3 regions of the Desulfovibrio mangrovi genome follow, and region 1 is predicted to be linked to each of the others. Evidence: predicted binding sites of a transcription regulator. Region 1 holds the regulator's gene; each other region holds the start of a gene.

The links. Region 1 encodes sigma-54, which starts transcription at its own class of promoters, with help from an activator protein. Its sites were predicted from a motif close to CTGGCACGGNNNNTGCTT; they were not measured.
Region 2: a site for sigma-54 is predicted at 3,961-3,978, ahead of fliD (flagellar filament capping protein FliD). Genes of this name have one in related genera too.
Region 3: a site for sigma-54 is predicted at 5,353-5,370, ahead of N1030_RS13805 (glycyl radical protein). Genes of this name have one in related genera too.

The regions. Positions count from the first base shown of each region.
Region 1 covers NZ_CP104208.1:985,937-996,719, reverse strand. Annotated here, with positions in the region: gene N1030_RS04570 (manganese-dependent inorganic pyrophosphatase) at 1-161, opposite strand, end outside; gene N1030_RS04565 (PTS sugar transporter subunit IIC) at 316-981, opposite strand; gene N1030_RS04560 (PTS sugar transporter subunit IIB) at 1,010-1,471, opposite strand; gene N1030_RS04555 (PTS sugar transporter subunit IIA) at 1,478-1,915, opposite strand; gene rapZ (RNase adapter RapZ) at 1,972-2,859, opposite strand; gene N1030_RS04545 (PTS sugar transporter subunit IIA) at 2,874-3,323, opposite strand; gene hpf (ribosome hibernation-promoting factor, HPF/YfiA family) at 3,335-3,874, opposite strand; gene rpoN (RNA polymerase factor sigma-54) at 3,980-5,410, opposite strand; gene lptB (LPS export ABC transporter ATP-binding protein) at 5,648-6,370, opposite strand; gene N1030_RS04525 (LptA/OstA family protein) at 6,376-6,915, opposite strand; gene lptC (LPS export ABC transporter periplasmic protein LptC) at 6,902-7,513, opposite strand; gene N1030_RS04515 (KdsC family phosphatase) at 7,515-8,036, opposite strand; gene kdsA (3-deoxy-8-phosphooctulonate synthase) at 8,026-8,847, opposite strand; gene N1030_RS04505 (CTP synthase) at 9,024-10,658, opposite strand.
Region 2 covers NZ_CP104208.1:1,748,707-1,759,489, reverse strand. Annotated here, with positions in the region: gene N1030_RS08130 (hypothetical protein) at 29-364, shown strand; gene N1030_RS08125 (hypothetical protein) at 590-1,357, shown strand; gene fliS (flagellar export chaperone FliS) at 1,416-2,171, opposite strand; gene fliD (flagellar filament capping protein FliD) at 2,181-3,911, opposite strand; gene tsaB (tRNA (adenosine(37)-N6)-threonylcarbamoyltransferase complex dimerization subunit type 1 TsaB) at 4,153-4,914, opposite strand; gene rseP (RIP metalloprotease RseP) at 4,898-5,956, opposite strand; gene dxr (1-deoxy-D-xylulose-5-phosphate reductoisomerase) at 5,988-7,190, opposite strand; gene N1030_RS08095 (pyridoxal phosphate-dependent decarboxylase family protein) at 7,187-8,677, opposite strand; gene N1030_RS08090 (phosphatidate cytidylyltransferase) at 8,699-9,502, opposite strand; gene uppS (polyprenyl diphosphate synthase) at 9,499-10,173, opposite strand.
Region 3 covers NZ_CP104208.1:3,070,578-3,081,360, reverse strand. Annotated here, with positions in the region: gene N1030_RS13820 (right-handed parallel beta-helix repeat-containing protein) at 1-1,215, opposite strand, end outside; gene N1030_RS17675 (ErpA-related iron-sulfur cluster insertion protein) at 1,463-1,771, opposite strand; gene N1030_RS13810 (glycyl-radical enzyme activating protein) at 1,800-2,693, opposite strand; gene N1030_RS13805 (glycyl radical protein) at 2,810-5,272, opposite strand; gene N1030_RS13800 (sigma-54 interaction domain-containing protein) at 5,579-7,075, shown strand; gene N1030_RS13795 (sulfite exporter TauE/SafE family protein) at 7,181-7,915, opposite strand; gene N1030_RS13790 (DUF4125 family protein) at 7,908-8,495, opposite strand; gene N1030_RS13785 (APC family permease) at 9,126-10,637, shown strand.

The DNA of each region.
Region 1 (10,783 bases):
AGGCCGAACTTTGCGAGAACGAAAGCGGACTCGGGGGTCACTTCGCCCTGAGCAACAGCCTTGGCTTCCATGCCGCGCTTGCTGAGCAGGTCAGCGATAGCGATAGCGGAAATGATAGAGTCGGTATCGGGGTTCATATGACCCATAACGAGAATTGCCATGGTAAAACTCCTCCAAATTGGGTTTGACTATGCGATTAGCTCGCCTTCTTCCTAAAATAGTTTGTGCCAAATAGCACAAACATAAAAGTCTGCCAAGTGGGAGCAAGGGGGTAGGCCCCATTTTTTTTGGAAAAATCAGAAGTTCAAAGCGAAATCAGGCAATGCCGATCAGGACAATGGAGACAAGGCCGAGCGCGAATACGAAGTAGGAACGTCGGACACGAAGAGACATGACGCCGCCAAGCCCTGCAACGAACCAGAGATGCAGCCACTCCACCCCATTAATTACCGGCAGGTGACCAAGATACCAGGACAAACCTCTGATCGTGCCAATAAGCACAAGCTGACAGAGACAGAAGAACGCCACATGCATGACAAAGGATTGCAGGAGTGAGCGGAAAAGAATCCGGCCCGGCTCGCTGTCCTCCACATCTTTTCTGCCCCACTGGATAAGCCGGTTGTACCCGGCGTTCTGCATTTTGCGCTGCCAGTATTCAATACGTGATGCAAGCAATGCGGCAGGCAGGCTGACAAGCATGGGAAAAGCAAGCAGCGAGGCGTCCTGAATATTGAAGTAGCGAGAAACACCCAGAGTAAGCAGCATTGAGGCTACAGCATTGGGGGGAATGTACGTACCGGCGGGGAACAGGTCGAGCCAGATGAGCTCAAAGAAAATGGCAACGTGAATGGCCAGCGCCCATTCTCCTGTTGCGACTCCCCACAGGAAGCCGGCAGCGAGCGGGCGCTCCAGAAAGCCAAAATTCAGCGCAAATCGCAGAACAGACGAGAAGGCAAAAAAAAAGCGAGGGGAGCTACCCAGAGGACGGAAGGAAGAAGACTATCCATTATTACCACCCCTTGACTTGGACCGGCTCATTGGGAACACATCGGAAGTCCAGCTCAACGCTGCGTTTGCAGAAAAAGCGCAGACAGGCCTCATCTTCCTCGGTTACGGCCACATGAGCGCATAGCTGCTTCTTGCCCGGGGAATAATGAAGATTGCCGATATTCAGCACAGAAAAGGAAAAACCATTCTCGAGAATACGCCTCGCATCACCGCAATTAGCTACGAGAACCAGGGTATCCTGCATCTCGCCAGCATGCTTTGTTGCGTAATCCTTGAGGGAGTGCACGTGAATGAAATCTGCCTTGATGCGGCCGGGAACAGCCAGTGAGGCGATCTGCTGCTGCAAATCATCGGCCGCCATTTCATCATTGACGACCAGAAGGCGCTTTGCGCGTGTGTAGGGCAGCCAGGTTTCGATGACTTGCCCGTGTATGAGCCTGTTGTCTATACGAACCCACTGCATGGCGCGCTACCCGTGTTTAACCTTTCGGCGCAGCACTTCGCCTGCCACGACAATTCCCTTGTCGCCCGCAGTCTTGGCTTCTTCCGCCAGTTTATGCAGATCCATCTTCCGGCAACCGAACACTTTGAGCAGCATGGGAAGGTTCACCCCCGTAAGCACTTCAACATTGCCGGAACTGAGCAGAGAAAGGCTCAGGTTGGTGGGGGTGCCACCAAACATGTCGGTGAGAATGAGAACTCCCCTGCCCTTGTCTACACGGGCAACGGTTTCCTTGAGGCGGGCAACGGTCTGCGCAACTTCCTGCGTACCGTCAACACTCACCGTACCGCAGTCGTCCTGCGTACCAAGAATGACTTCCGCAGCACGCAGCAGAGCGGAACCGTAATCAGCGTGGGTAACGATAACCACGCCGACAGGGGCAACTTCTTTAATGGATTCAGTCATGTGGGCAGTATTCTCCACCGGCGGAAATAATAGGCAAAAAGTGCGTTCTGACGAAGCTAGACCAGCTCCATATGCCGGTGCTCAATGGATACAGCAAAATCAAAGTTTTTCAAAGCCTCAAAAAGGGCTTCAGCTGCGGCGACCGACCGGTGCCTGCCCCCCGTGCAGCCAATGGCGACTGTGGCGCGGTAACGCCCTTCAGACTCCATCTGCGTCAACGTGAAGTGCAGGAATTCTGTCAGACGCTCCAGATATTCCTTCCCCACGCCGGAACCGAGCACATACTTTGATATGACGGGGTCTTTTCCGGAAAGGGGCCGAAGATCCGGTTCATGATGAGGGTTAGGCAGAAAACGCAGGTCGAACACCATATCGGCCTCGGCAGGTGTGCCGTACTTGAAGCCGAAGGTCAACAAATGCACGCGCATGCTGCGCCTGTTGCCCTCGATAATGGTCCATTTCTGCTGGATGACCCGCCTTATATCATGAATGGAATAATCGGAAGTATCGATTACAAGATCGGCCATGGCGCGGACCGGCTCAAGCAGCTTACGTTCAGTCTCCATGGCTTGTTCAAGGCCCAGTCCGCCGCTCTCAAGAGGATGCGGACGACGTGTTTCCTTGTAACGACGGACTATTACGTCGGGCCGTGCTTCCATGAATATGATCGCAGGAGCCACCCCCTTGTCCCGCATTGCCTGCAGAATGGCATGAAAACCGCTGTCGAACTCGAAATGGCGCAGGTCCATTCCCAGCACCAGACCACGATACTTGGCCAGACTCCGTTCATCAAGAATGGAGACCAACTGCATGGCGAGGGATACGGGGAGTCCGTCAATCGTATAGTAACGCAGATCCTCGAAGACCTTGAGAACGGTACTCTTGCCGCCACCGGACAACCCGGTGACGACAAGGACGGGAAATGACGGAGAAGTAGAGTCCATAATGCGTGGCGTCCTCAGGCGTCGGCAAGAAGCTGCCAGAGTTCATCAACGCCGGAGGCAGACATAATGGCGTTTCTGAATTCCTTGTCCTTCAGCAGGCGGGAAATCTGAGCCAGAATGCGCAGATGTACTCCGGCCACCTGTTCCGGAGCAAGGACAAGAAAGAAGATATTGCAGAGCTTGAAATCCAGCGATTCAAAGTCCACGCCGGAAGTACTGCGGCCAGCAACGAGGATAATCTTGTCCAGAGTGTCGAGCTTGCCGTGCGGGATGGCAATGCCATCGCCTATGCCTGTGGTTCCGAGGCTTTCCCGTTCCTTGAGAACAGCGAGAACACGCTCACTGTCCAGATTCGGGTTTGCCTTGACCACGGCCGCAACGAGCTCCGCCAGCACCTCCTCTTTGGTGCTGGCGGTCAGCTCGGGCAGAATCATTTCTTTATCCAGGTAATCACCCAGTTTCATTTTTCAGAATCCTAGAAGGTCGGATCAATGAGACCGAAGTCTCCGTTTTCACGACGGTAGATGACGTTTACGCGCTCCGTCTCGGCATTCAGGAACACAAGGAACTCATAGTCCAGGGAGTCGAGCTGCAGAGCGGCTTCGTCAATCCCCATCGGCTTGGGGGTAAAGCGGTCAGTACCGACAATGGTACGTTCGCGACCGGCACCGGTATCAGCATAGCTGAAGATGTCTTCACGCAGAGCCATCTCTGCACCGCGACGGTGATCCTTGCCCTTCTCCACATGCTTCTTCACCTGGGAAGAGAGCTTGTCAAAGACCAGGTCAACCGTTGCATACATATCTTCAGACTTCTCATTGGCAGAGAGGTTCAGGTTGTCGGCAACCAGCGTCACATCAATTCTGTGACGGTAATTGTCAACGCTCATTCCCACCTGCATTTCCGACTTACCGTGCGGCTGCAGGAACTTGCCAAGCTTTTCAAAACGACGGCGGGCATACTTCTTCAGATGATCGGAAGGCTCGAAGTTCTTGAATGTGAATGCGATGTTCATATATGCCTCCTTAAATGTTCGAGATACTGCACTTTGTGCAGTTATGCCTCTCACGTCTTTGAGGTTGCCTCCAACCCGACCCGGCGCTGCCGGAAGCTCCCTCCGTTAAAAAGCGGACTTCCGCTTGGACGATGAAGGGATGTCCATAGCTGTACGATACTTCGCAACGGTTCTTCGGGCAATATTCAATTGCAATTTTTCTTTGAGAATTTCACCGATGCGCTCATCGCTGAGCGGACGTTTGGGATTTTCGTCGCCAATAAGCTGCTTAATGAGGGCCTTAACGCTCTCAGAGCCTACGGAGCTGCCATCATCCATACCGATGGCGCTGTTGAAGAAGAACTTCAGCTCGAAAATTCCGTGCGGGGTCGCCACGTATTTACTGGTGGTAATACGGCTGACCGTGGATTCATGCATACCGATATCGTCAGCGATATCCTTGAGAATCAAAGGCTTGAGTGCGGTTACACCTTCCTCGAAGAAGCCGCGCTGATATTTTACGATACTCTCCATAACCTTGTAGAGCGTGCGCTGGCGCTGATGCAGGCTCTTGATGAGCCATGAAGCAGAACGCATCTTCTCCTGGAAATAATCCTTGTCAGATCCTGTCACCACAGGAAGAGTATCAACTATATCAGAAAGTTGCAGACTTGGCAGACCTTCTTCGTTGAGAATGATGACGAACTCTCCGTCATATTTGTGCACGAATACATCCGGTGCCACATACTGAGGTTCGCTGCTGCCGAAACTGGCACCCGGCATGGGATCAAGGGTCTGGATGAGTTCAAGATACTCCCGAAGATCATCCATGTTGATACGGAACTTGCGACACAGCGGCTTGTAGCGGCGCTTCTCCAGATCCTCAAGGTGATCCCGGACGATTTCCACCAGTACGGGGTCGCGGTCGTAGCCCAGCACTTCAATCTGCACCAGCAGACATTCCTGAGGCGTGCGTGCGGCAACGCCGACTGGATCGAAGCGCTGAATGCGGCGCAACATCTCTTCCACTTCCGCCGTTTCGACATCGGGCCCTGCCATCTCCGCCATTTCCTGAAGAGAGGCATGCAGATAGCCGTTGGAACCGATGTTGCCGATAATGATCTCGCCTATGGTGTGCTGGCGTTCGGTTATATTGGAGAGTGTGAGCTGCCAGGAAAGATGGCCGTCCAGAGACGGGCGGGAAGACAAGCGGGCCTCGAAGGAGGTGCCTTCCTCGGGAATTTCGGTCTCGCGGGAAGCAACCTGTCTGGTCGTACTGGAAAAGTCTCCCAGATAGTCTTCCCAGTCGGCATTGGAGGCGAGTTCCTTGTCATAGGCTTCGGCGGTCTCGGAACGCAGCTCAGGCTTTTCCGTGGCATCCGCCGGTGTGAGGGCTTCGGAAGCTTCTTCGAGAAACGGATTCTCCAGCAACTCCTGCTGCACGGTCTCCATGAGCTCAAGACGGGACAACTGCAACAGCTTGATCGCCTGCTGCAATTGCGGCGTCATTACGAGTTGCTGAGAGAGCTTCAGTTGCTGACGTAGTTCAAGTGCCATAGGCGCTGTCATCCGAAATCGTTACCCTGCCAGATTTTCACCGACAGGAAAGATCTGTTCTGCGTTGAGTAAAATCCACCCCTATCAAGAAGCATTCCAAAATCTCTATGCCTGGCTCCTTTTTGCCATACAAGCAATAACCATGCAACAAAGAAAAGCCCGAAAATCGGGCTTTTGCGGCATAGAGAAATCTCTTCTCAAAACTTTTTAGAGAGTTGTCAGAAAAAACTGGAAAACTTACAGGCTGAATCCTTCACCAAGATAGACGCGTCTGGCCTTGGGATCGTTCACTATCTGCGCAGGAGTGCCGTTGAGGATGATCTGCCCCTCGAACACAAGATATGCACGGTCACAGATATTCAACGTTTCACGCACGTTGTGGTCAGAAATAAGGACACCTATACCCCGGTTGCTCAACCCCCGAATGATAGCCTGAATATCGTCTACAGCAAGAGGATCGATACCGGCAAAGGGTTCATCCAGCAGGATAAAGCGCGGCTTGCGGATCAGGGCACGGGCTATTTCCAGACGACGACGCTCACCGCCGGAAAGATGCATGGCCATGGAGTCTGCAATGTGGGTAATGCGGAACTCTTCAAGCAATGTATCCGCCCTCTTCCGCTGGACGGATTTGGGCATATCGGTATGCTCCAGAATGAGCTCCAGATTCTGACGAACTGTCAGCTTGCGGAATACGGAGCTTTCCTGCGGAAGATAACTCAGACCGACACGGGCACGTTCGTGCAGGGGCCAGTCCGTGATTTCGCTGCCATCGTAGCGGACAATACCGCTTGTGGGTTTGACCATGCCGATGAGCATATAGAAGGTCGTTGTCTTGCCTGCCCCGTTGGGTCCAAGCAGGCCTACCACCTCGCCCTGCTTCATACTCAGGGAAATACCACGAACAACTTCACGCTTGCCGTATTGCTTATGGAGAGATTCAGCTTCAAGAACCGACATGCTGCCTACTTCTTAACGCGCTTGGGAGCGGAGAAAAGGGCTTCTACAGGAAGTGCGGAAGAGCCAAGAACTTCGCTCTTGTTTTCCTTCACATAAAAATTGATGGTCTCGCCCTGAATGCTGTTGGCGCCATCTCTCAGCACGGGTGAGCCCTCCATGATCAGAACTCCGGTGCCGAGGTTGTACGTCGCCTTCTCGCAGTCACCGGTCTTGCCGTCGGTCATGACAACCTTGACGGTACCTTCGGCAATGATCTTGTCGATCTGGCCGGGATCCATGGCGGCTCCGTCATCTTCTTTCTTTTCTTTGGGCTTGTTGTCTTTGGGAGTAAGCAGGATGGTGATTTTCTTGGACCAGAGTTGGGCGTCAGGATGCGTCACATGCACATTGCCTTCAAAGGTCACTTTCTGGCCAGATGCATCATAGTTAAGCTTATCGGAGGTAACCTTTATGGGTACCATCTCTTCGGCGTACGCAGCGCTCCCGGTAGCAACAAAAAGAGCCACAAGACACATGGCAATGAGTAAACGACTAGTTCGAAACATCCTTGTTTTCTCCTTCCACCAAATCATCCAGACGCTGGCGGATGCGCATTTCGACTGAGACATCCTGTTCCGCCTGCACGAAGTTTTCATTGAGGTGCCAAGTCACGTTGGTGGCATTGCCGAACAGATCCGGCCCGTCAAAACGGGCAACACCGGGAATATGCAATGTGTGACTGGTGCCGTTATAGATCATCAGACTGCTACGGATGTATCCGCCATTACGTTCGATTTCAACATCTTCCCACAGACGGGCAATCTTGGCTGTCTGATTGACCACGCCTCGAACGGAACGGACCACAAGCTCCTGCTTATCAGGCTTGAGGAAATAGGTAATGACCGGATGGGAGACCTGAATAACACCTTCCTTCTGGTCGTACCATGCCCCCTGAGCCTCAAGGTGCCACAACTCTTCGCCGTGTTCCCCCTGGAGGAGTTCCACCCCTTTCAGGGTAAGGTCCACCACGCCTTCAGGTCCCTGCTGGTTCTGCTGCACAGCCATACGTACTTCGTGCACCACCTTTTCCGAGACCAGATTCATGGCAACCACACCGGCAATAGCGAGCACCGCTGCCCCGATCAACAGATAGCGAATGCGCATCCTATACGTTCCAGCGGCTCATGGCCTGCTCAAGCTTGCCCTGCGCCTTGAGAATAAAGCGGATAACCTCACGCACGGCACCGTCACCACCACGGGACTGTGTGACAAAACGGGCAACATCCTTGGTTTCCGGCTGCGCGTTGGCTACAGCAATGGGCAGACCAACGGCGCGCATAGGACCAAGGTCAACCCAGTCGTCTCCGACATATGCGATATTCTGCATGGTGATGCCGTACTTGGAACGGATGATCTCAAGACAGTCCATCTTGTCGAGAAAACCGGAAAAATAATCGTCGATACCCAGCGTGGTAATACGAGCCTTAACGGCATCGGATTCCAGACCGGTAATGACGGCAACAGGAATGCCCACCTTCTGCACCACCTTGATGCCAAGGCCGTCCTGCACATTGAAACGCTTGGTTACCTTTCCTTCAGCATCGTAATACAGGCCGCCATCCGTGAGCACGCCGTCGCAGTCAAGCACGATGACCTTGATTTCCTTGGCAAGTTGCTCAGCACGCATAATCAACAGCCCACAATGTTTTAAGATCTTTCAAAAGAGGAGCCAGCTTGTTCAGCGGCCAACTGTTGGGACCGTCGCAAAGCGCTTTGTCCGGATCGGGATGACATTCAAGGAACACGCCGTTTACACCGGCAGCCACTGCTGCACGGGCAAGCTTGGGCACATACTGCCTGTCGCCTCCGGAACAACCGCCCTGGCCTCCCGGCAACTGCACGGAATGCGTTGCATCAAACACCACGGGCACCCCAAAGGACTGCATAATGGGGAAAGAGCGGAAATCCACCACAAGATTGTTGTAGCCGAAGGAAGCTCCACGCTCCGTCAAAAGGATACAACGGTTGCCGGTAGCAAAAAGCTTGTCCAGCGCGGGCTTCATATCCCAAGGAGCTACAAACTGCCCTTTTTTCACATTAATTATGCGTCCGGTACTGGCCGCTGCCTGCAACAGACTTGTCTGGCGACAGAGAAAGGCGGGAATCTGCAGGATGTCGGCAACTTCGGCCACCGGAGCAGCCTGCTCGTGCTCATGAATATCGGTCACGACCGGCAGCCCAGTCTCTTCCTTGATTCGGGCAAGCCACTCAAGGCCCTTGGACATGCCGGGACCTCTGAAACTGCTCAAAGATGTCCGGTTTGCCTTGTCATAAGAACTTTTGAATACGGCGGTGAGTCCGCAGGCTGCCGCGGCTTCCTTTACTGCATGGGCGGTTTCCAACGCCAGCTCAAAGCTTTCCAGAGCGCAAGGTCCTGCAAAGACAAACGGGCCGGAAACGAAAGAGTCATATAATGGCTTAGCTAAGTGTGCGTACATGCTGAGATTGCTATCCTGTTTTGCGTCTTGATCATGAAATCAATTAACTACCGCAATCATCCCGTGAAAGAAAGCATAAAATCGGGGGCACACATGCGTGAGCCCCCGATTACACCTCTTAGGGATAGGCAGGAGTGGACACCACGCGGCGTCCGTTTTGCAGCCGCATAGGCAGGTTACGCCTTGTTCTTCTTTGCGGCCTTGATGAACTCGCGGAACAGCGGATGCGGATTCATCGGAGTAGACTTGAACTCGGGATGGAACTGGCAACCGAGGAACCACGGATGCTCCTTGATTTCCACGATTTCAACCAGTTCACCGTCGGGAGAAAGACCGGAGAACACGAGTCCGGCTTCTTCAAGGCGCTGGAAATAGGCCTTGTTGAATTCAAAGCGGTGACGGTGACGCTCTTCGATGTTCTCCACGGAGTAGGCACGAATGGCGTTGGTATCAGGACGGAGCGTACAGGGATAGGTACCCAGACGCATGGTCCCGCCCTTGTCGCTGAGCTCGTCGCGCTTTTCGGTGGACTGACGGCGGAAGTCGTACCATTCGGTCATTAGGTAGATGACCTTGTCCTTGGCCATCTCATCGAACTCTTCGGAGGTAGCGCCTTCAAGGCCAAGCACGTTGCGGGCATATTCGATTACCGCAAGCTGCATGCCGAGACAAATGCCGAAGAAGGGGATCTTGTTTTCGCGAGCATGGCGGATGGCAAGAATCTTGCCTTCCACCCCGCGAAGACCGAAACCGCCGGGAACCAGAATGCCATCAAGGTCCTTCAGCATCTTCTTGACATTGTGGGCCGTGATTTCTTCCGAGTTCACATATTCAAGCTCAACTTTAACCTTGTTAGCCAAACCACCGTGCACAAGCGCTTCGTGAAGGCTCTTGTATGCTTCCTTGAGGTCCACATACTTGCCCACGATACCGATACGAACGGTACCAACGGGATTGTTGAAGGTATGGATGAGCTTCTGCCACGCGGTAAGATCCGCGTTCTTGGCAGGAAGACGCAGCATGATGGCAACCTTCTGGTCCAGCCCTTCTTCATAGAAGAACAACGGCACTTCGTAGATATTCTTCACGTCCTGAGCGGAGAACACGGCATCGTGATCCACGTTGCAGAACAGAGCAATCTTGCGCTTAAGGTCGCTGTTGATGGGCTCTTCGCAGCGGCAGATGATGATGTCAGGCTGAATGCCGATGGAACGCAGTTCCTTAACGCTGTGCTGGGTGGGCTTGGTCTTGTGCTCTCCGGCCGCACGCAGGTAGGGAACCAGCGTAAGGTGGACATACATGCAGTGCTCACGTCCCAGATCGCTGCGGAGCTGACGGATGGCTTCAAGGAAGGGCTGGCCTTCAATGTCGCCCACGGTACCGCCGATTTCCACGATGGCTACATCAAGATCATCGCTGGCCAGATCGAGAATGCTCTTCTTGATCTCGTCGGTGATGTGCGGAATGACCTGCACGGTGCCGCCAAGATAATCGCCGCGACGTTCCTTGGTAATAACCCGGTAGTAAATGGAGCCGGAAGTGCAATTGTTCTTCTGGCTCATGGGAACGTTGAGGAAACGCTCATAGTGACCGAGGTCCAGGTCGGTTTCAGCGCCGTCATCGGTCACGTACACTTCGCCGTGCTGGAAGGGGTTCATGGTACCGGGGTCTACGTTGATGTAGGGGTCCAGCTTCTGAATGGTCACATTGAGACCGCGGGCCTTGAGCAGCACGCCGAGAGAAGCGGCTGCCAAACCCTTGCCCAGAGAGGACAATACCCCACCGGTAACAAAAATAAACTTGGTCTTCATACACTCCTGCCTAAGGGTATGTGTTTGAAAAAACTGGTGCCAAATCCTAAGAACAATCGGATTTCAACACATCCGCTCAGTAATACACAAAATTTCAACCAACGTCAGCCGTTGACTGTTACCGA
Region 2 (10,783 bases), 760 kb from region 1:
CGGGCTGTCGATAAAGCCGGAGTGCGATATGTTCGGATGGCTGAAGCGCATAGCGGAAGAGATTCGTGACCGGATACGATATTCTCGCAAGATATCTCCGGAGAGTATCCGCCTGCTCGCTGTCGAACTGCAGGAGCTGGCTGGTATTGCTGAATTGGTCCATCCCGATGTGCCAGACAGAACCGCCCGCATTCAACGCATTCGCAGCGAGGTGAGGCAGCTCATTGAATTGACGGAACGTTTGGAATTTCGTCGTCTTTCCGCGCAGCGCCGTCTGGAACTCCATAGCTCGCTGGTACGCTCTCGCGCCCAATTGCTCGATTCCATGCAGAGTGTTCCGTCTCCCACGGACAGGATTCAGTAGTTCTTTCCCAGTTTATTCGCAGTGTATCGGCAGGGTTGCCCTCTGTCAGCTGCCGTGCTTTTGCCCTCCGCCTCTTCGCAGGGATATCCCGTACTCTTGTGGGTTCTGTCCCGCTCCTCTCGCTTTCTCAGCTAAGCCTAAATCAGGCATTGATCTTGCATTTTGTGGGATGTCACGTAATGGCGTGATGCAATCCTGACGAACGAAGCTAGAAGGTTGGGTATTATGCTCTATCTGCAACGGTGCGTATATATTGCCTTTGTTTTGGCAGCAGCTATGCTGCTCGGATGCTCAGGCTCCAAGGTGACCGAGAGCGTTTCCGGATTTATCCCTGACAGCGTCAAAGAGTCGGCGGACAGGATGGCGCCCGACGCCTTAAATTCGTCGCTGGGGTCCACGCCCCAGATCGTTTGGGATCAATGGGTGCGCAAGGGGCCTGTGCAGGTTTATCTGCGCCCCAAAGAGGAGCCCGTGGTGCAGCCGTCGGTTCTGTTCTTCCCCTTCATGCCCAAGATGGATGTGGCGCAGGGGCGCCATATCAGTCGTGAGCTTTCGCGCATGGTGTGGCAGAACTGGTTGGCACAGGAGGTTTTTCCCATCATCGAGTTTGCTGATTACGCCGATTACTATACGCCGGAGCGGGCTATCTCTCTTGCCCGGCAGCGTGGTGCCGACCTTGCGGTGGGCGGGTACATCACTAACTACATGGCAGGCGGTTCGGTCAGTGACACGTATGTGGCATTGCAGGTCGAGGTGTATGATACCGCAACTGGCGCACTTATCTGGTCCATGGCACATGCGGGCATGATGCAGAGCGAGCTGACCAGAGATTACATCATTTTTTCGGCGCGGACCCGTCTGCCATCCGACCCTACCGGAGCCATCATGCAGGCCCTGTCCCGCGACATGGCCAAGCCGCTTCTCGCGTGGACGGAGCCTTTGCGGCGGGAAGAACGTGAGGCCGAGGCGCAAGGAGGCAACAAGGCTTTCTAGCCTTCGTTGTCCGATGGATGAAAAAAGAAGCGGGAGGTTTCGGCCTCCCGCTTTTTCTTTATGGGGTATTGTGCGCTGCGATTTTTCTGTACATGGCGGCGCCGGAAAGGCGTCTGCCGGAAAAGTCCAGAGGAGTGGTGTCGTTGGCTGCCTTTTCTTGCGGTATGGCCGGTTCAGGCGGTGTCTTTGCGGCGGTTTCCTGCACCGTTTGTTGCTTCTGTTGCGGTGCGGGTGAGGCCGTCTGAGCCTGCGGGGGAGTCTGAACTGTTGCTTTAGCCGGGGCAGGTGCCGTAGCCGCCTGTGTCTGCATGGCAAATGCGTTTGCCTTGGGCAACGGTGCCTTGGCGCCAAAGGCCGCAGGTTTGGGAATGCCGCCTGCCGGAACATGGGACACATGCGTCTGTCCCGTTTGTACGGGGGTGGTCATGGCGGCCGCCGCTGTGGCTTCGGGCGTATCTATGATCTGGGCATACGCGCTGCGCAGGCCGGACAGAATCTTGATGACCTCGTCAATGTAGCCAATGTCCATCTTGAGGTTGGCGTTGAGCAGTCGGGTTGAGCAGTAGAAGTACAGTTTGTGCAGGTTCTCCGCCAGTTCGCCGCCCTTTTCCGCATTCAGGCTGCTATCGAGTTCGTTGATGACATCGAGCGCCTTGGAAATAAGTATTCCCTTTTGGGCGTAATCGCGTTCTTCGATCTTGATTTTTGCCTGATTGAGGAATTTGATGCAGCCGTCATAGAGCATCAGGAGCAGCTTCCCCTGCGAGGTGGTGGCCACCTGTGTCTGGAAATATGCTTTGGCTGCTTTCTGCATTTAGTTCTCCTACTGCTGCGCCAGTTGGGCTACCTGCTTGTTCAGGGATTCCATCTGGCCGTTGTATTTCGTGAGCGTTGATTCCAGCCGGGCAAATTTCAATCGCATGGAGCGTTCCCAGCGGATGATTCGCGATGTCTCGCGTTCTATCTTCTTATCGATCTCATCCATGATATCTTCATAGTTCTTCTCGATAATTTTCAACGTTCCGTCCGAGCTGAGCACATCCTTGAGGAGGGCGTCCATCTGACCGGCCTTGCCCTGTTTGAGACGGACCGTGTCGGAATAGCTTCCCGCAACGAGGTTGTTCACCTGAATGACCATACCGCGAGAGTCGCCGGTAAGAGATGAAATCTGGTGAGTATTCTGGTCAACCTTGGCGTTCTGTCCGCCTATCTTGGCATTGATGATGTTGCCGGTGGCATCCACATCATAGCTGACGTCATAAATGCCGGGCTTGGTGATTCCCTTGACCTGCGAGTAGAAGGAAAAATCCTGGGAATCCGTGGTGCCGATACCGTCCGCTGCAAAGAGTTCCGCAACGGCCGTGGGATCTTTGGCAAGGGCTTCATCAAGTTTTTCCATGTCGACGCGCAGCAGGCCGTTATCCTTGTCGCTCTGGTCCGCTACGGTGAGAATGCCGATATGCGCCAGCGTGGAATAATAGTCGCCTTCCCCGCCGTTGGCGTCGGAATAGTAGTCAAAACCTTCGGCTCTGCCGGAAACGGCCAATTTCAGGCGCGATGAAAGCAGTTGCACACCGTAGTTACCGGTAAGAACCGATCCTTTTTCCGCGTCGAACTGTGAGCTTTCATCGTTGGGGTCGGATGCCTTTGCGTTGGAGTCAACTTTGGTCAGCTCAAGCATTTTAGTTCGCACGGCGTTCATGCCGTCCACGAAGTCCTGAATGTTCTGCTTGATCTTCTCGAGATCTGTTCCGACGGTGAGTTGGGTTGTGCCTACATCCTTGAGGTTGATGGTAAGGCCCTCAATGACTTCCGAAACCGTGTTGGACGACGATTCGATGAAGCTGCCTGCTGGCCAGTCGTTGACCCGAATCAAGGCATTCTGGGCAGCCTGATAGTTCCAGTTGGTAAGAGGGCTGTCCGGTGCCTGCAGGTTGGTGAGATTGGTGCCGGCATCAATGCTCAATGCGTTCGCGGCGCCAAGACCCATACCCCGAATCTGCAGGTTGTATTGATCTCCGTTCTTGATGAGCGCAGCCTTGACTCCGGGGTTCTGCGGATCGGAATTGATGAGGTTGACCAGCCCCTCGACGGTGGTGTTGCTGGCAACCGTCAGGGTGCGCTGTTTACCCTTGTAAGTATACTGAAATGTCTGGTTTGCGCCGGACGTATTGACCTTGGCGGTCTTGCTGGCAAATCCGGTGTTGTAGGTCCACATGGAGTTTTTAGCCAGCTGTCCGACCTCTATCTTGTATACGCCTTCGGAAGCTTTGGAGTCCGTGGTGGCGGTGGCAACGGTGTCAAACGAACTGGTGGCGGATTTTGCAAGAAATTCCGCCATGGTATCCATTTTCTGGACCGTGCTTTGGAAATTCTGAATTTCCGTGTTGATGGTGCCGAAGGCATCAACACGTTTTTGCCAGTCGCCCTTCCACAGCTTCATGCGATTCATCTGGATGGACTCAACTTTTTTGAGCTGAGTGATCATCGAATCGAAATCGCTACCGGATGCGAGACCGGAAAAATGTATACCGCCAGACATTAATTCAGCCATAAGATACCTCGGGCATTTTTTTCCCAGATAGAATACTCCACTCAATGCAGTGCAAGGCTGGTGCCAGCATGTGCTTGGGGAAGAAGCGGGACAAACTATGCCTCCGGTAATACCTATCGGCTGAGAATCCGGTTTCTTTAGCGTGGAGGTGCTCAGCAATCGGCGAAGGTACGCATCATCCTGTCCGGAAATGAAAAACCCCGCCTTCTTATGAAGGCGGGGTCTTGTTTGCTTGAGGCAGCTATGTCGTGGTGAGCTTTGTCAGCGTTGCCCGGGCCTGCTGCGGGTCAAGGCCTTTGGCGGCGGCAATGCTGTCCAGATTCTCTTCTGCATCGCAGGGGCGGATGTAGAGTGGCTCAACCGGCTCTGTGGAATATTCGATGTGCTGAGCCAGCGCCAGCAAGGTTTCCGGTGCGGGATGGTCAAAGCGTTCGGGCAGGATGAGGGCCTCCGGGCATTGTTCCATGAAGAATGCAAGATTCTTCCGTAAGCCGGAACCCAGCAGAACAGGGGTGCTGCTGCTTGCCTTGATACGTGTGGCAGTTTCTTCCAGTGTGGCGGAATCTGCAGGGCAGAGTGCTTCAGTTTCCCCGTTCACGTTGCGGAAGCCCTGAATGTGTACAATACCCCTGCGTGCATGCGTAACCGTCCACACGGGGGCGTCTGCGGTCATGGCAAGGGCGTCTGTCGCGAGGGCATTCATGTAGTCTATGCCGCCCATGGTTAACCCCAGGGGACGGGCAAGACCCAGCGCCGTGGAAAGCACCAGCCGCAGGCCGGTGAAGGATCCCGGGCCACGGATGACGGCAATGCGGCCTACATGGTTCAGGGTGAGCCCCATGCGGGTGAGCCCGTCCATGAGAGCCGGTACAAGTACCTGCATGCCATGACGGGGAGTGAACCATTCTTGTGAAAAGACGAGTTCGGCTCCGTTGCCGCAGGCAATCTGCAGACGCGCTTCCGCGCCGTTCAGAACAAGAGTGAGGCTAGAGTCTGCGTACATCGTTGAACGTGGCCCAGATCATGAGGGTTATGAGCAGCATGATGCCGATGCGGGAGGCTATATCCATCACGCGGGGCGGTACCGGTCTGCGGATGACGGTTTCAATGAGCAGCACCACGAGATGCCCGCCATCAAGGACAGGCACGGGCAGCAGGTTCAGCAGACCGAGGTTCACGCTGATGAGTGCGGCCAGCGCCAGCACCGCGGCAAGGCCGTGCTCCGCCTGCTTGCTGACCATCTGTGCGATCATGATGGGGCCGCCAACGTTATCCATCGGAACGACCCGCTGGACAATCTTGACAAAGCCTTGCGCGGTTATTCCGATCATTTCCCAGGTCTGCTCAAGTCCGGCGATGGCTGCGGAACTGCCGCTCAGGGGCACCGAAACGGTCTTGCCGGAAGCGGCAATGCCGATGAGGAAGCTTTCTTCCTCTTCGCCGAATATGTTCTTGCGGGCAAGACGCTCGGGCACCACGTTGAACGTCAGGATTTTTCCTTGCCGGTCAACAGTGACGGTGAGCTCTTTGCCGTTGCTCTTGCCAACGGTGTCGGCAATGTCATTCCAGAAGACTATGGGGGTGCCGGCAATATCCACAACGGAGTCACCGGTGTGAATGCCCACGGCAGCTGCAGGCGCATCGGGAAGTACTTCACCTATTTCGGGTGCCATGTGCATCTGGCCGCTGCTCCAGAAAAGGCCCCAGTAGATGAAGAAGGCCAGAATCAGGTTGGCGAGGGGACCGGCAACGATGACGCACATGCGGTGCCATGTGGGGCGGTTGATGAAACTTTCTTCTTCGGTAAAGCCACCGGAAAGGTCATTGTCGTCGTTCTCACCGGCAAGGGAGACGTAGCCTCCCAGCGGAACGAGGGAAACTCGGTATTCGGTTTTGCCGTACTGCTTCTTGAGCAGGGCAGGACCGAAGCCGAGAGAGAAGGCCCGAACGCCTATGCCGAACAGGCGGGCAACGGCAAAGTGGCCGAGTTCGTGAAAGAAGATGAGTCCGCCAAGGACAAGACCTATGGCTATGGCGCTGGTCATGGTAATGATTTGCTCCGTGCTGGGGGTGGGTTTAGGTCGCCCATTCGCGCACGCGTGCGCGGGTAGCAGCGTCTAGCGATTCAATATCGTCAATGGTTTTGGGTGCATGTCCATCGTGGGCACGCATGGCCCGTTCGATCAGTTCCGGAATGGCGAGGAAGCTGATGCGGTCGTGCAGGAAGCTTTCCACGGCCACTTCATTGGCTGCATTGAGCACCACGGGCAGGCCGTTGCCGCCGCGCAGAGACTCGCGTGCCAGTTCAAGGCATGGGAAGGAGGATATATCCGGTTGCTCGAAGGTCAAGGGGCCGCACGTCACAAGATCCAACGGTTTTACTCCCGTGGACAGCAGTCTGGGCCAGCCGAGGCAGTAGCCGATGGCAATGCGCATGTCCGGCGGGCCCATGTGGGCTATCTGTGAACAGTCGGAATACTCCACCAGCGAATGGATGATGGACTGCGGGTGCACAACCACTTCTATGTTTTCAAGAGCAAGGCCGTACAGATAATGCGCCTCAATGACTTCAAGGCCCTTGTTCATGAGGGTGGCCGAGTCGATGGAAATCTTTGCGCCCATGGACCAGTTGGGATGTGCCAGAGCCTGCGCGCGGGTGACCGTCTGCAGGAACTCCCTGTCCTTGCCACGGAAAGGGCCGCCCGAGGCTGTAAGGATGATGCGGCGTACGTTCGCGCCGTCGTGTCCGCACAGGGCTTGAAAAATGGCGTTGTGTTCCGAATCCACAGGCAGAAGGGAAGCCCCTGATTTCTGGCAGACTTCACGAATGAGGTCTCCGGCCAGCACCAGCGATTCCTTGTTGGCCAGCGCAATGACCTTGCCTGCCTGTGCAGCCGCGAATGTGGCACGCAGCCCGGCCGCCCCTACCTGTGCGGAAAGTACGGTGCTGGCTTCTTCCAGTGAGGCTATCTGTGCGTAGCCTTCCGGTCCATAGAGGATGGTCGGGTTGTACCCATCGGGCAGGGCGGAACGCAGGCTGTTCGCTGTGGCTGCGTCCAGAACGGCAAGGTAGGGCGGGCGCCATTCATCAGCCTGTCGGGCCAGCAGCGAAATATTGCGGGCACCGGCCAGACCGATCACGTTGAACATGTGCGGCTGCTCGCGCAGTACCTGCAGGGCGCTGGTGCCAATGGAACCGGTGGAGCCGAGAATGACGACAGAACGGGGGAAGGTGTCCGACCACGAAGTGTCCGGCAACGGTGAGATGTAATTGATCATGCTCGGGAATCCTGTGTCCGGGTGACGAAAGCCTGAGCGCCGTTGGCAGAGAGGCGCAGCCCGATTTCCGTCATTACGCCAAAGAGCAGCCGGATGTCGTCTTCAGTGGTGCGGTGGTTGGCAATGCACAGCCGTACCGCCGCCTTGCCGCCGATGCGTGCAGGGGTGAGGAAGCCTGTGCCGCTGCGCTCCAGTTCCGCAAGAATGTCGATTTGCAATTGGTCCAGTACTTCCTGAGCCCAGTGTTCATGACCTTCAGGCACGAAGCGGGCGCAGGCGATGGAAAGCTCTGCGGGTGCCGCAGGCGCCCAGTGCGGTGAATCTGCGGCGAGGGACAGGAACAGCTGGGCCATGGCGCAGTTGCGGTCCACGATGGAGGCCAGTCGTTCGGTACCGTATGTGCGGAAGGAGAACCACAGCTTGAGAGCGCGTCCCTGGCGGGACAATTGGAAATTGGTGTTCTTCAGGTCCCAGTCGGATTCCTGACCGAGGTAGGCAGCCTTGGCCCTGAAGGTGGCTTTCTGCTGTGCGCTGCTTTTGAAGAGCGTGATGCCGCACTCCAGCGGTACGAAGAACCATTTGTGCGGATCAACGCAGATGGAATCGGCACGGTCTATGCCTTTCAGCTTGTGCCGGTGCATATCTGAGAGCAGTGCGGCACCGCCGTAGGCGGCGTCCACATGTAGCCAGAGCCCTTCCTCGGCGCAGAAGTCCGCCAGTTCGTCGAGCGGATCAATGGCCCCGGTGGAAACGGAACCCGCCTGTGCGACAACGCAGAAGGGATGAAAGCCCGCCTTGCGGTCGGCCTCCACGGCTTCGCGCAGGGCATCCACACGCATGCGGAAATTTTCGTCGGAAGGAATGCTGCGTACATGATCGTGACCGATACCCAGCAGCATGGCCGAGCGCGAGATGGACATGTGCCCCTGATCGGAAACGTAGAGCGTTATGGGCTTTTCCATGCCCTGCAAGCCTTTTTCCGCAACATTGGGCACGTGCTTCTGACGGGCTACGGTAATGCCCATGAGGTTGGCCACTGTCCCGCCGGAAACAAGGGTGCCTCCCCATCCTTCGCCGTAGCCGAACAGCTCGGCGAACCATGTGAGGACGATGTTTTCAAGTGCCGTGGCAGCAGGGCCGCCCTTGAAGGAAAGGGGGGCCTGATTGAAGCCTACGCTGAGCAGCTCGCCGATGGTGCCTGCCGGAGATGGGCTGGTGGTGATCCAGGCCAGAAAACGCGGGTGCCCGATGCGGGTGTTGACGGGAGGGAATGATGCCACCACCTCGTCCAGCACCTGATCGGGATCGTGGCCTTCGCGCGGCAGTTCCGAGGGGAACAAAGCCCGCACATTCTCATAGGTGGTCTGTGCAATGACCGGATCGGTCCGCACGGTGCGGATGTAGTCTCCGATGATCTGCATGACGCGGTCAAGATGGTCATCAAGCCGCTCAAGATCAAGCGTATAGTCCGTGGACTGGGAGCTCATGTGGGCAACTCTCCGGTAATCCTAGAAGAAAGTATATACGGCACGCGCCAGCGCATAGGCGGGCAGGGCGAGCAATATGGAGTCTATGCGGTCGAGAATGCCGCCGTGGCCGGGCAGCAATGTTCCGGAATCCTTGATGTTCAGCGTGCGCTTGAGAGCGGATTCGAAGAAGTCGCCAAGCTGTGAGGATACGTTCAGGAACAGGCCGAGCGGCAGCCATGCCCACCACGGAGCCGTGCCGAACACGGTGCCGATGGTAAGGCAGACCAGTGTGCACAGCAGCATGCCGCCGATGGAGCCTTCCCACGTCTTCTTGGGGCTCACGGTAGGCCATATCTTGTGCTTGCCGAATTTGCAGCCTGCATAGAAACCGCCGATGTCGGAGGCAAAGCAGGCCAGCAGAATGAGGCCGGTCTCAACGGGGGAGAAGCGCAGCACGGTCTGGATGACCAGCGGCAGATACAGGATGCCTGCAGTGAGCACCTGCGCCTGTTCGAAGCGGGCAGAATGGCTTTCGCCGGCGCCGTAGCTCAGCAGGAAGCCAAGGCTGCCTACCCAGAAGCCGCCGGTGATGCAGGCGAGCATGGTATACGGGCTGTCGATGAAAGCGCCATACAGAAGGCCGGCTCCAAGAAGGCAGCCGATCACCTTGTAGGGGAGATTGCTCTTGCCGGGCCAGAACATGGAGTAGAATTCGAACTGTCCGAGAGCCGCGACAATGATGGTAGCCGCGAGCAGAGCCCAGCCGCCGAGCAGCAGGGCGGTAATCAGAAAGGGAAGGACGACGATGGAGGTTATCCACCGCTGCTTGTGTGAGTCGGTCATGCCTTGATCTGGTCTCCGGTCTTGCCGAACCGCCGTTCGCGGTTGGCGTATGCGGTAAGCGCGGAGCGGAATTCATCCACGCTGAAATCGGGCCAATAGGTCTGGGTGAAATGGAATTCGCTGTACGCGTGCTGGTAGAGCAGGAAGTTTGAGAGACGCAACTCGCCGCTGGTGCGTATCATCAGGTCGGGGTCTGGCTGACCGGATGTATACAGATAGTCGGAGATGCTCTGTTCGGTAATGTCCTTGGCGGCAATTCCGCTTTCCATGATGGCGCGCACTGCCCGGACGATTTCGCCGCGTCCGGAGTAGTTGAGTGCAAGGTTCAGTGTCATGGCGGTATTACCGGCGGTTTTTTTCATGGCATGCTGCAGAGCGGTGCGCGCAGGAAGCGGCAATGCGCCGATGTCGCCAAGAACCAGCAGACGGATATTCTGTTCCATCAGGCTGGGCAGTTCATCCTTGAGAAAGGAAACCAGCAGTTCAAACAGAAAGCCCACTTCCTGCTTGGGGCGAGCCCAGTTTTCGCTGGAAAAAGTGTACAGGGTCAAATGACGGATGCCTATGGAGCGGGCTTCGCGGACGATTTTGCGGGCCGTTTCCGTGCCTTCGCGATGTCCTGCCGTGCGTTCAAGCCCTCTGGCTTTGGCCCAGCGGCCATTACCATCCATGATGATAGATACGTGCGCGGGCAGATGTTCTGGGGCGACCCAGTCGGGCCGTTTGTCCGTGCTCAACTGCAACCTCTTGATATTGAAGTAAAAATCCAAATTTGCGAACTTTTTATGATAGTTCGTTTGTTCTGGGGCGTCAAGGCGGAACAAAAGCGGGGGAAGAATGGAGTAAGATTTGCGGGGGTTGAGGGATTGCTCAGGGGGGAATGAAGAACGGGACCTCCGCTTGCGCGGAGATCCCGGTTCAGAATTGGTATCGGTGTTTAATTCTGGCCAGGGCCTTAAGCCTACAAACTGCGTTAGATGTTGGCTGAAGGTTTCACTAGGACGTTTCCTAACCTTAAAATCAGAATAACAGTTCGTTTTCGGGTGTCAAGCACAATGCTTCATTTTCCGTAAAGTTTGATTCATGTCTCCTGCACTATTGTCATGGTGTTTAAGGCTGGGGGAGGGGTATATCTTTAAAGTTGCCATGTTACGTTGTTTTGTGTGAGTTTTACTCTTAAAAAAAGGTGTTGCAACTGTCTTTATGGGGGGTTAGTGAGTACTTTATACGACAGCCCTGACGACAACCCGCTCAAGAAATGGCCGCCTCCAGCGGCCTTGT
Region 3 (10,783 bases), 1.9 Mb from region 1:
CGAGGCAAATGCCCCGTACGAGCCGCCTTCGACCCGCCTGTTACCCGCAAAGTCATGAACAACCGACGGAAGCAAGGGGGCCCCTGAAGCGCCGTCGCTGCCGCTCTCAAGCTGAAGCCCCTGCGGAGACCTGGGCAGGAGGCCGACATCCGCAAAGTCGAACCCGGCTTTGAACACCCCATGCTGCTCCAGACCGTTCCCGGAGAAAAACGCGACATCAGAGGCCGCACGGGAATAGGCATTGTAGTCGAACACCGGCTTTCGGGCGACAAACCCCTTGTTCTTGAGGTCGACGGGGTAGGTATTGAGGGCAACAACATTGTTGCGCACCACCCAGTCCTGCATACTGCCGACAACAACAAACATCTGCCCCTTTCTGTCCCCATCGTTGTACAGGGTATTATGCTCAACAACAGCCCTGCCGGCCCCGAACGTGAAATGGTGACCAAGATTGTTGTAAAAAACATTATTACGCACAACCACATTGGTAGCGCCGTTTATCATTGTTACACAGGCACCCCAGTCTCTGCTGTTGCCATAGAAGAAGCATTTTTCGATAACAACATCGCGGACATATTTCCCGTTCATATGTATGCCGTTGATCGCCGTATCCGAAAAACTGCATCCTGAAAAAACAAAATTTTTACAGTTCTTTGTCAGGTACACACCATGCTCAATCGCAGAGCCCGTAATTGCGCAGTTCACTATGCGCACATTGCCAGCTCCGTCACCGAACAACATCCCGTAATTGCTGTAATCATGGATATACAGATTCTCGAACACAAAATTGATGACTTGCCCGCTGATTCCGGAACCGCCCATTTTTTCAAATTCGATATCCCGTACGATTCCCCACTTTCCTTTCATGTTCACGGTACAATAGACATCCGGCTCAAACTGTTTTTTGTTCGTGCGTTTATCGAAGACGCCTTGGATTTTTGCACCTGGCCTGCCCTGCAGCACAACAGGGGCTTCCTGCGTCCCCTGAAAATTCAAGCGTATTGTTCTGGCGACAGTATGCGTTCCCGGCAACAGGGTTAACGTGTCTCCGGCAGAGAGCTTCGAAAATGCCTTTTCAATGTCCCTGAGCGGACTCGTTATCGAGCCATCGTTGCCATCGTCTCCATCCGGTGCAACAAAGTATTCCTTCGCAAAACAGCTCCCGGACAAAGAGAGAACCAGCAAGAAAACAAGCATACATCGCACAATCTTCATGGCATTCACCTGATCCGAAATTATTCTGAAGACACAGCGCAGCACAGTGCATTGCCCCTCCGTCACGACAGACCTCCGCCCAGACCGGCAGCCTCGTGCCTGCCTGTAAACTGTTCCATACATGCACTGTTCGGAACATGATAACCAGGGTGCATACGGGCAATGCCAACACAGCGTTCCGGAAACGGATGACGAAAAAAAAGCCCCTTGCCGTGTCCGGCAAGGGGCTCATGCATACGTATATGTATTACAGCTGTAACGGCTCAGCCTCCAAGGGGGTCAGCACGACCTCCTTGCTTTCGCTGTACGTCAGCGAATATTTCTTGCCGTACTTGGAAACAAAATCCTTTTCCGCGATGAAGGGAACGTCGTTCACGTCAATCCGCAAATCTTCATCCTCATCCGCTTCGTCTATGCCCAGACCGAGCACGATCTTGGCGTGTCAGCCACCGCCAACCTGATACTCGCGCAGTCGAACACAGCTTTCCTCATCCTCGTCTTCCAGCATGTTCCGGAGCTTATCAAGCATCTCCTCCGGGACGGTCAGCTCAAACATATGTAAGTCCTCTTTATTCTACTATTTATTATATCATGACGGGCTTGAGCCCGTGCTTGGCAAATCGCTCCAGAACGGCATGCAGCTGTTCCGGCGCATACTGGGAAACCTCGGGAAGAGACTTGCCCAGTGCGACATACTTGCTTTTACCAAAGGCGTGGCACGGCATGATCTCGATCTCGCTCCGGTTGAATTCACCAAGAAAATCCGCCATGGCGGCAAGATTGTCGTCGGAGTCGTTCATGTCCGGCATCAGCGGCATGCGGATGCGGACTTCTGTGCCGGAGCTCAAGGCCGCACGAAGATTCCGCAGAATGACTGCGTTATCCACGCCCGTCAGCGCCTTGTGCTGCCCCGAATGCATGTGTTTGCAGTCGAACAGGAAAAGGTTCGTCAGCCCGATGGTTTTATCGAAGCGTTCCTCCGGACAATAGCCGCAGGTGTCCACCGTGACATGATAGCCTTCATCCCGCGCCGCCTGCGCCAGATTCAGGAAGAATTGCCCGCCGGAGGTGGGTTCTCCGCCGCCGAAGGTCACACCGCCGCCGGAGTTGTCATAAAACAGAGCGTCCTTCCGTACGACGGCCATGACCTCTTCAACGGTCATCAGCTTACCGGACATCTCGCGGGCCTTGTTCGGGCAGGCCTGTGCGCATTGACCGCAGTCGATGCACTTGCCGACATCCCGGCCGGACTTGCCGCCAAACATGGTCACAGCCCCGTTGGAGCAAGCCTGTGCACAAGCGCCACAGCCTGTGCACAGGTTCTCAAAGAACAACATCTGCGGCGTGGTCTTCTGCGATTCAGGGTTACTGCACCAGAGACAGCTCAACGGACAGCCCTTCAAAAACACCGTGGTACGCAGTCCCGGGCCGTCGTGAACGGACATACGCTGGATATTGTAAATCATTCCCTGATTCATAAACACTTCCGCATTTGGTCTTGTGGAGTCATTTCCGTGGGCGACGGGGTTTTCCGCTCACGGAGAAAAGGGGCGAAGAAGGGGGCGGGGCGGGCCCCCTCCTTCGCAGTGGAACGCTACATCCTTCCGGAATCGTATTCGGTGCGCTTGATGATTTCGTTCTGCACACCTTTGTCCAGACGGGTGAAGTAGGCACTGAAGCCGGCCACGCGGACGATCAGATCAGAGTACTGACACGGTTTCGCCTGCGCTTCCTTCAGCGTCTCGGAACTGACGCAGTTGAACTGGATGTGGGAACCACCGAAGTCGCAATAGGTCTTGATCAGAGAGATCAAGGTACGTGCGCCCTGCGGACCTTCCAGCACGGAGGGGGAGAACTTCACGTTGAAGTGGTTCGCTCCGTAACGGACGGTGTCGATGGCTTCCGCACCGGATTTGATGAGGGCGGTAACGCCTTCATGGTCGGTACCGGGCATTGCGGATACGCTGCCGTCGGTCAGGGCCACACCGGCCTTGCGACCGTTGGGCAGGGCACCCATCAGTGCGCCGAAGTAGTTGTGGTAGGACAGGGAGTAGGCGTCCAGCGGAGTACGATAGCCGAAACAGTCGGGGCCCTGAGCGTGGTGGATAGCGTCCACGTCGCGGTAGAACCGCTGCACCAGAGCCTGATCTTCGGGGTTGTCGTTACCGTGCTTGGGCGCCTCGAAGCACATCTTGCGAATGTCTTCGTAGCCTTCGAAGTTGGCCTTGATGGCTTCAAGCAGCTGCTCCATGGTGATCTTCTTGGTGTCGAAGACCAGATGCCTGATGGCAAGCAGGGAGTTTGCCGCGTCGATGCCAGCAGTCATGATGGGGTTCACCTGCGGGTAGCGGGTGCCGCCGGCCTCTTCGCACATCCCCTTCTCGATGCAGCCGTCATACATGGCGGAGCGGAAGACGCTGGGCACCACATGCACGCGGGCCATCTGGCTCAGGTCGGAGTGCTTGCGGGAGATGTTGAAGAGGTGGTCGAGCTGCTTCTTCACGGCTTCGTACGCGTCCTCGAAGGTTGCGAACTGCAGCGGATCGCCGCTTTCGGCACCGACCTTCTTCTTGGTCACGGGGCACTTGCCGTTGTGGAGCATCAGTTCCACGACCTTGGCGAGACAGGGCTGATCTTCCTGCGTGATGAAGCTGCCCTTGCCGCAAACACCGGTGGACACGCAGCCATAGTTGCCGCAGTTACGCGCGTCTTCCAGCGTGATGCCGTCCTTGTACTGGGCAAAGCGGGCCAGAGTACGCTGGATGACAGCATTGTTGTTGAGGATCTGGGGCTGGCCGGAACCGCCGCGGATGCACTCAACCACCTTCTGCATGTAGGAGTCCTTCAGCTTCGGATGATAGAGCAGGGTCAGCGTGGGCTGAATGTTCTTCATCTGGATCTGGGTCTCGAGCAGCAGCTCTTCCAGCTCGGTGCTGGCATCGTTGCCGTCGGCGTCAACGCCGCCGAGGGTGATGCTCTGGCCGGTGTGGCCGGAGAGGGTCAGCGCGTAGGAGTTGCCCTGGTATTCGCCCAGTTCGAGGTGCTTGATCCACTGGAACTTGAGCAGCGTGAGCACCTGTTCGTGGGTGAGGTTGCCTTCCTCGATGTCCTTCTTGAAGAAGGGGTACATGTACTGGCCGTAGCGTCCGGGAGAGCAGGCGCAGGCCATCTGTTCCACTTCAATGGCGAGGTGGATGAACCAGAAGGACTGAACGGCTTCGCGGAAGTTGCGGGCCGGATGTTCGGGAACGCGGCGGCAGATTTCGGCGATTTCCAGCAGCTCGGCCTTGGTCTTGGGATCGGCTTCCTCAAGGGCGGCCTTTTCAGCCAGTTCGGCATAGCGGTGGGAGTGGGCGATAACCGCATCAAAGGTAACCAGCATGGCACGATACAGATCGTGCTTTTCCTTGTTTTCCAAGGTGGTGGGGCACTCTTCGAAGCGCTTTCTCACGTCATTGATAAGGTGACGCAGGCCCTTGGTCAGTACCAGACCGTAGTCGGCAATACCGGAGCCGCTGGCAACGGACACGTTCTCATAGTACATGCCCGCCTTTGCGTACTGCTTGGGATTCTCGCCGTACTTTTCCTTGTACAGCGCGTTGTTCAGGTCGATGCAGGTACGACCCTTCCAAAGCTTGTAGGTCTTTTCCAGAAGTTCCTGCGTCTCGGTGGGAATCTTCATCTCACCGAGGGAGGCCATCTTGGCCATCTGCATTTCTTCCTTGATCCAGGACACGTTCCATTCGGGGTAGGCGTAAACGCCTGCGCGCACACCGGTCAGGGTGCCGACGATGGGGTTGCCGTCAAGGAAGATCTTCTTCTTGGTCAGTACGCGCTCAAACAGCTTGGCGCGGATATAGAAAACGGATTCGCCACGGAATTCATCGTATACTTCATTCAGGAACTGCAGGCGTTCGGGATCCATCACCTGCGGGGCGGACATCAGATAGTCCTTGAGCTCCTTAACCCGCGATTCCGCGGTATCCCAGTTGATGCCGTAGCCCTTGGGGGCATCGGCCCGGGGTTCGGTTTCCTGTACTGTGGAAAGAGTGGACATGAATATCTCCTGATCTTGCGAGAATATGTTGCTGAATTAAGGATTAAGAGGAGTTTTCGTTCGCTTGTTCTTTTGGGCACTAGCAGGGGGTGTGCCAGTTTGCACATACTCCGCCAAAACAGCAGCAACAGCGCTAATTAACAGGACTTTCAGACACGACAGCTGAACAGACGCAGGCGAAAAAAATAGTCGTTTTGGAAAGAAATTTTTCATTTGCGAAAAATTTCTTTTCGCTCTACATCCCCCTGCAACGGCAGAGTAGGTGCTTACCCCGTGAATGACGCCATACGACCGAGGTTGTGAAATTTGTATTTTACCAAGAACAGATTCTTCGACATCAACCGCAAAAGCGTGCTGACTCCGGCCATGACCGCCATATGGGACGACATGGGGCTTGGCGTCGCCGTGGTGGATGCCGACGGCATGTGCGAATACATGAACCCCATCCAGCGGCGGGTGGACGGCTTCAGCCGCATCAATGTGCAGGGACGGCACATCACCGAGCTGTACGTGCCGCATGAACTGGAATGCATTCCGACCATCGAATGCCTCCGGAAGGGCGAGCCGATCCTCAAGAAGTCCTACTTCTACAAGACGACGAACAACTACCTCGCCGGCACGGTGACGGACTTCTTCCCGCTCTACGACAATGGCCGGAAAGACGGCGTGATCGCCTTCACCATCTGGACCGGCTCTGCCCCGCTGGTGGAACGCAAACGTCGTACGGGAGCCCCCGCTCCGCTCAGACAACCCGCCGCGCACTATACCTTCGACAGCATTGCCGGAGACGACGTTGCGCTGCTTGACGTACTTGCCGAAGCACGCGCTGCGGCACAGTCGCCTTCGCACGTGATGATCTGGGGAGAAAGCGGCACAGGTAAGGAAGTCTTCGCGCAGGCCATTCACTCTGCCAGCGAACGGCGCAACAACCCTCTGATTGCCGAGAACTGCGCCGCCATTCCCGAAAACCTGCTGGAAGCCATCCTCTTCGGCACGGAAAAGGGCGCATACACGGACGCAACCGACAAACCCGGCCTGTTCGAAGAAGCAAACGGCGGCACGCTGATTCTGGACGAGCTGAACTCCATGCCTCTGGGACTTCAAGCCAAGCTGCTGCGCGTGCTGCAGGAAAAACGGGTGCGCCGCCTCGGCTCCCGCACGGAGATTCCTGTGGATGTCCGGGTCATCAGCATCCTGAACGAAGCGCCGCTCAATGCCGTGGGACATGGCATTCTCAGAAGCGACCTCTTCTACCGCCTTGCCGTGGTCGGTCTTGCCGTGCCGCCCCTGCGTGAACGCACAAAAGATATTCCCGTGCTGGCGCGCCTGTTCATCGAACGCTCCGATCAAAATCCGCAGGCCGCCGCCATCGGCGTGACGCCGGAAGTGCGTCAGATGTTCCTGGACTACGACTGGCCGGGGAACGTTCGCGAGTTGCTCCACGTCATAGAGGGCAGCCTTGCCCTGCTCGGCGGCCGTACGGTTATCGACAGGGATTGCCTGCCGCGCCACTTCCGCGAGGCCTGCGCTGTTGGCGCTCCGAAGCGGGAGCCGGTTTCGGCGGCGGCACCGCAGGAAGCAGGCGATACGCCACGCTCCGCACGAGGCTTTTTTGACTACCGCGAGGTCAGGAGAAACAGCGTGGTGCCGCTGAAGAGCTGCTTGCAGGAATACGAGACCGAATGCATCCGCAACGTACTGCGGGTCACGGGCGGCAATGTGGCCAAGGCCGCGCGCATCATGCAGATTACCGGAGCCGGACTGCGGTACAAGATGAAGCAGCTCGGCATCGAGGACGAATAGCCACTACAGGATACACAAAAAACCGACCGGAGCACGAAGGGTGCAAGCCGGTCGGTTTTTACTGTCCGGATGCCGCTGTCGGCACCTTAGGGCGCTGGCGACTGACTACAGCATGGAACGCACCAGACAGACGACTCCGGCGGCCACGATGACGCCGAGCAGTACACGCCGGAATGCGTTCTGGTTGATATGCTTGGTGACGGGAAACGCACACAGCGTCCCGAGCATGGTAGCCGGTATGCCGTACTGCGCATATTCAAGCACCGCCGGTGTGTACATGTCGGCACCGGCCTGCAGGACGCAGGTCATCGTCCCCCGGATGACGAAGAAAACACCCAGCGTGCCCAGAAAGACTCTGGGGTTCCAGCCCGCGTAGAGGCCGTATGCACCGACAGGCGGACCGTCGAAGGATATTGCCGTTCCCAGCAGGCCCGCGCCGAATCCCGCCGCACCGCCGCGCATCCACGATTCGCCCTGCACCTGCCTGACGCGGACGGAGTGCTGCCAATAGACATAGTACAGGAGCAGCGCCCCCACGGCCCCCTGCAGCACGGCCCCGGAGACGAGTTGCAGGACATACAGACCGGCAAACGCGCCGGGCAGGGAACCTGCCAGCATGGGCCACATTGCAGACACCCTGCAGTGGCGGAAATGCATAAGGGCAATGCAGCAGTCCATGACAACGTTCAGAATGCAGCTGAGGGGAACCAGTTCATGCATGGGAATGAACATGGCGGCGACAGGAACCGCAACCATGGCTCCGCCTATGCCGCTGACGCCGGAAACAAAGCCGCCCACAAGCCACATGCAGAAGACAAGGAGGTTTACGAAATCAGGCATCGGCTGCCCCTGTTGCCCCGTGCTGCCGACCGGCCTGCAACACGGCTTCACATTTGGCCAGCGATTCATACCCCAATTTCCGCATCAGCAGTTCATAACGCTCGCGCACGAGGTTCCGGTGCTCGCGGTGCGCTTCCTCCACGCACTCGGCGTAGGCGGCAAGAGTCCTCGCAGAATAGGTCTGCAACTCGCTGCCGAGGTAGCGACAGAAGCTTTCATGGCCATCCGGCTGCACGCTTCTCGGAAACTGCGTCGCAACCTCCTTGCGCCATTCGCTTTCCGCACGCACGATTTCCCTGATGGACGGAGCGTCGGAGAGAGGCGGAATGAGCCCTTCCATCAGGGCGTACTTTTCCGTCATGAGGTTGCGGCCATTGTTCCCGGCTTGTTCCAAGTCGCACAAGTAAGAGGCGAGAAAGGCCTCGGACAGCACCCCATGGGTGATTTCCCGCATGATGCGGAACGATTCCGGGCGCTCCTGACACAGGGATACGCCGTCGCGGTTTCTGACGGCCAGAAACATGCCCAGTTCACGGTCGATGATGGTCGAAATGAGTGCCTCGCGGCTTGATTGCGTCATATAGCCCTCCGGTACTGATCGCAGGTCATGCGGTGCTGCATCCTCTCCCCGCCCGTGCGGGCCTTGATGCGCACGAAAACAATAAGCCTGCGCCTGTGCAAGGCCGGTGCCGCTTTCAGCGCATTGTCCATAAGGCGAGGGGGATTGTCTCGGCACCCAAGGACGCAGGAATGCAATCAGACCTTGAGCTGATATTCACGTGCGGTTGTGGCCGGGAAGAGGCGGAGAAAGAAACTTTTGGAAATGAAAAAATTTTTCTTAAAAAGAAAAAATTCTTTGCGATTCAGACAGGAGACCAAGTCTGCAGATAGATTATATCCATCATTATTAATGAGTTCTATAGCTGGTGAAGAATTTCACGTATTGGCACCCTAATTGCTCTCCGAGCTCCCAATTACTCGTTCGTTGCTGAAACAACAGGATTAAGGGTGCAGAGGTTTTGTTCGCCCTCTGCCGTCATAGGGGAACCGGAATCAGCAAGGCGTTCACGTAGTCACACGTATATCGTGCTGACACTGTTCAGCAGGTTTCATGGATGCATTTTCTGAGGAGTATCTGCATCGAAAAGCTGCCGCTGAATATACGGGGAATGCCAGCTGCGAACTCATTACCGTGAAGAGACAATCTGATATGTCACAAGAACAATTGGAACTGAACAAATCGTTTTCGCCCGCCCAGATATGGGCGCTGGCCCTTGGCGCCATCGTAGGTTGGGGCTGTTTTGTTTTACCCGGCGACATGTTTCTGCCCCAGGCCGGCATTCTCGGCACCCTGATCGGCTTTGCAGTCGGGGCATTCCTTATTTGCTTTGTAGCTGTCTGCTACAGCTACATGATCAAATACGCCCCCGTTGCCGGCGGTGCATTCGCCTATGCCTACGTCGGCTTCGGCCCTACTGCGGCCTTCGTATGCGGCTGGGCGCTCGTGCTCGGATACGTCGCCATCATCGGCATTGACGTAGCCGCCCTCGCTCTGATCTTCCGCTTCCTTTTCCCCGGCGTATTCGAATTCGGGGCGCTGTACACCATTGCCGGTTGGGACGTATACATGGGCGAAGTCCTGCTGATGACCGCAGGCACCCTCATCTTCGGCTGGCTCAACTACAGAGGCACCAGCTTTGCCGGACAATTCCAGGTTGTCCTCACCTTCATGCTCACCATCGGCATTCTGGCCCTGTTTACGGGAGCCGTATCGCTTGAAACCGCGCATATGGGCAACCTGCTGCCCCTGTTCGCTGAGCACCGCTCCGCCCTTTCCTGCGTACTGATCATCTTCGCCATCTCCCCCTTCCTTTTCGTCGGGTTCGATACCGTGCCACAGGCAGCCGAAGAGTTCACCTTCGACCCTGCCCGCGCACGCAACATCATGATCGTCGCCATCCTGTGCGGTGTGGCGCTCTACTCCCTCGTGACGCTGGCAGTGGCCATCGCGATTCCCTATCCTGAAATGCTGGCCAAGATGGACGCTCTGCGCGCTTCCGGCGGCACCGCATGGGCCACCGGCGAAGTCGCCTCCATGGCCTTCGGCAAGATGGGCGCTGTCGTGCTGGCCTGCGCAGTTCTGGGCGCGGTGTGTACCGGTATCAACGGCTTCTATATCGCCACCTCCCGACTGCTGCTCAGCATGGCCCGTGGCCGCATTCTGCCCTCCTGGTTCGGCGCCATCCATCCCACCTACCGCTCGCCCTACAAGGCCATCCTGTTCACCATCGCCATCGTGCTGCTGACTCCCTTTGCTGGCCGCTCCGTTGTCGTGTGGATCGTGGACATGAGCTCCGTGGGTACCGGTATCGGCTACCTCTTCACCTGTCTTGCCGCACGCCGCGTTCTGCTGGGCAGTAACGCCGTGAGCGGACTGAACACCCGTCTCTTCTGCTGCGCCATGGGCACGCTGGCTTCCGTGCTGTCCATCGTGCTGCTGCTCGTTCCCGGCTCCCCCGCATACATCAGCGAAGCATCCCGCTGGTGCATGTTCACCTGGGTTGTCATGGGCGTTTTCTTCTACTACTCCAACCGTTCCGAGTGGGCGAAGCTGCCTGAAACCACGCTGCGCGAAAGCATTCTTGGCAGCCGCGACATTCCGGTATTCTTCAAGGATCAGGATCCGCAGGGTGTGGCACAGCCCCAGACTGCTACCAAATAACACGCAAACCCTCACGACAGGGCTTACCGGTCCTGATGAGTAATGATAGCCCCCGTCCATATGGTATGGACGGGGGCTTTTATTGTGCGTTTGGCGGAAGGGGGGAGTAACTACCCCCGACTCCACAAAAATTTTCCTAACGAAAG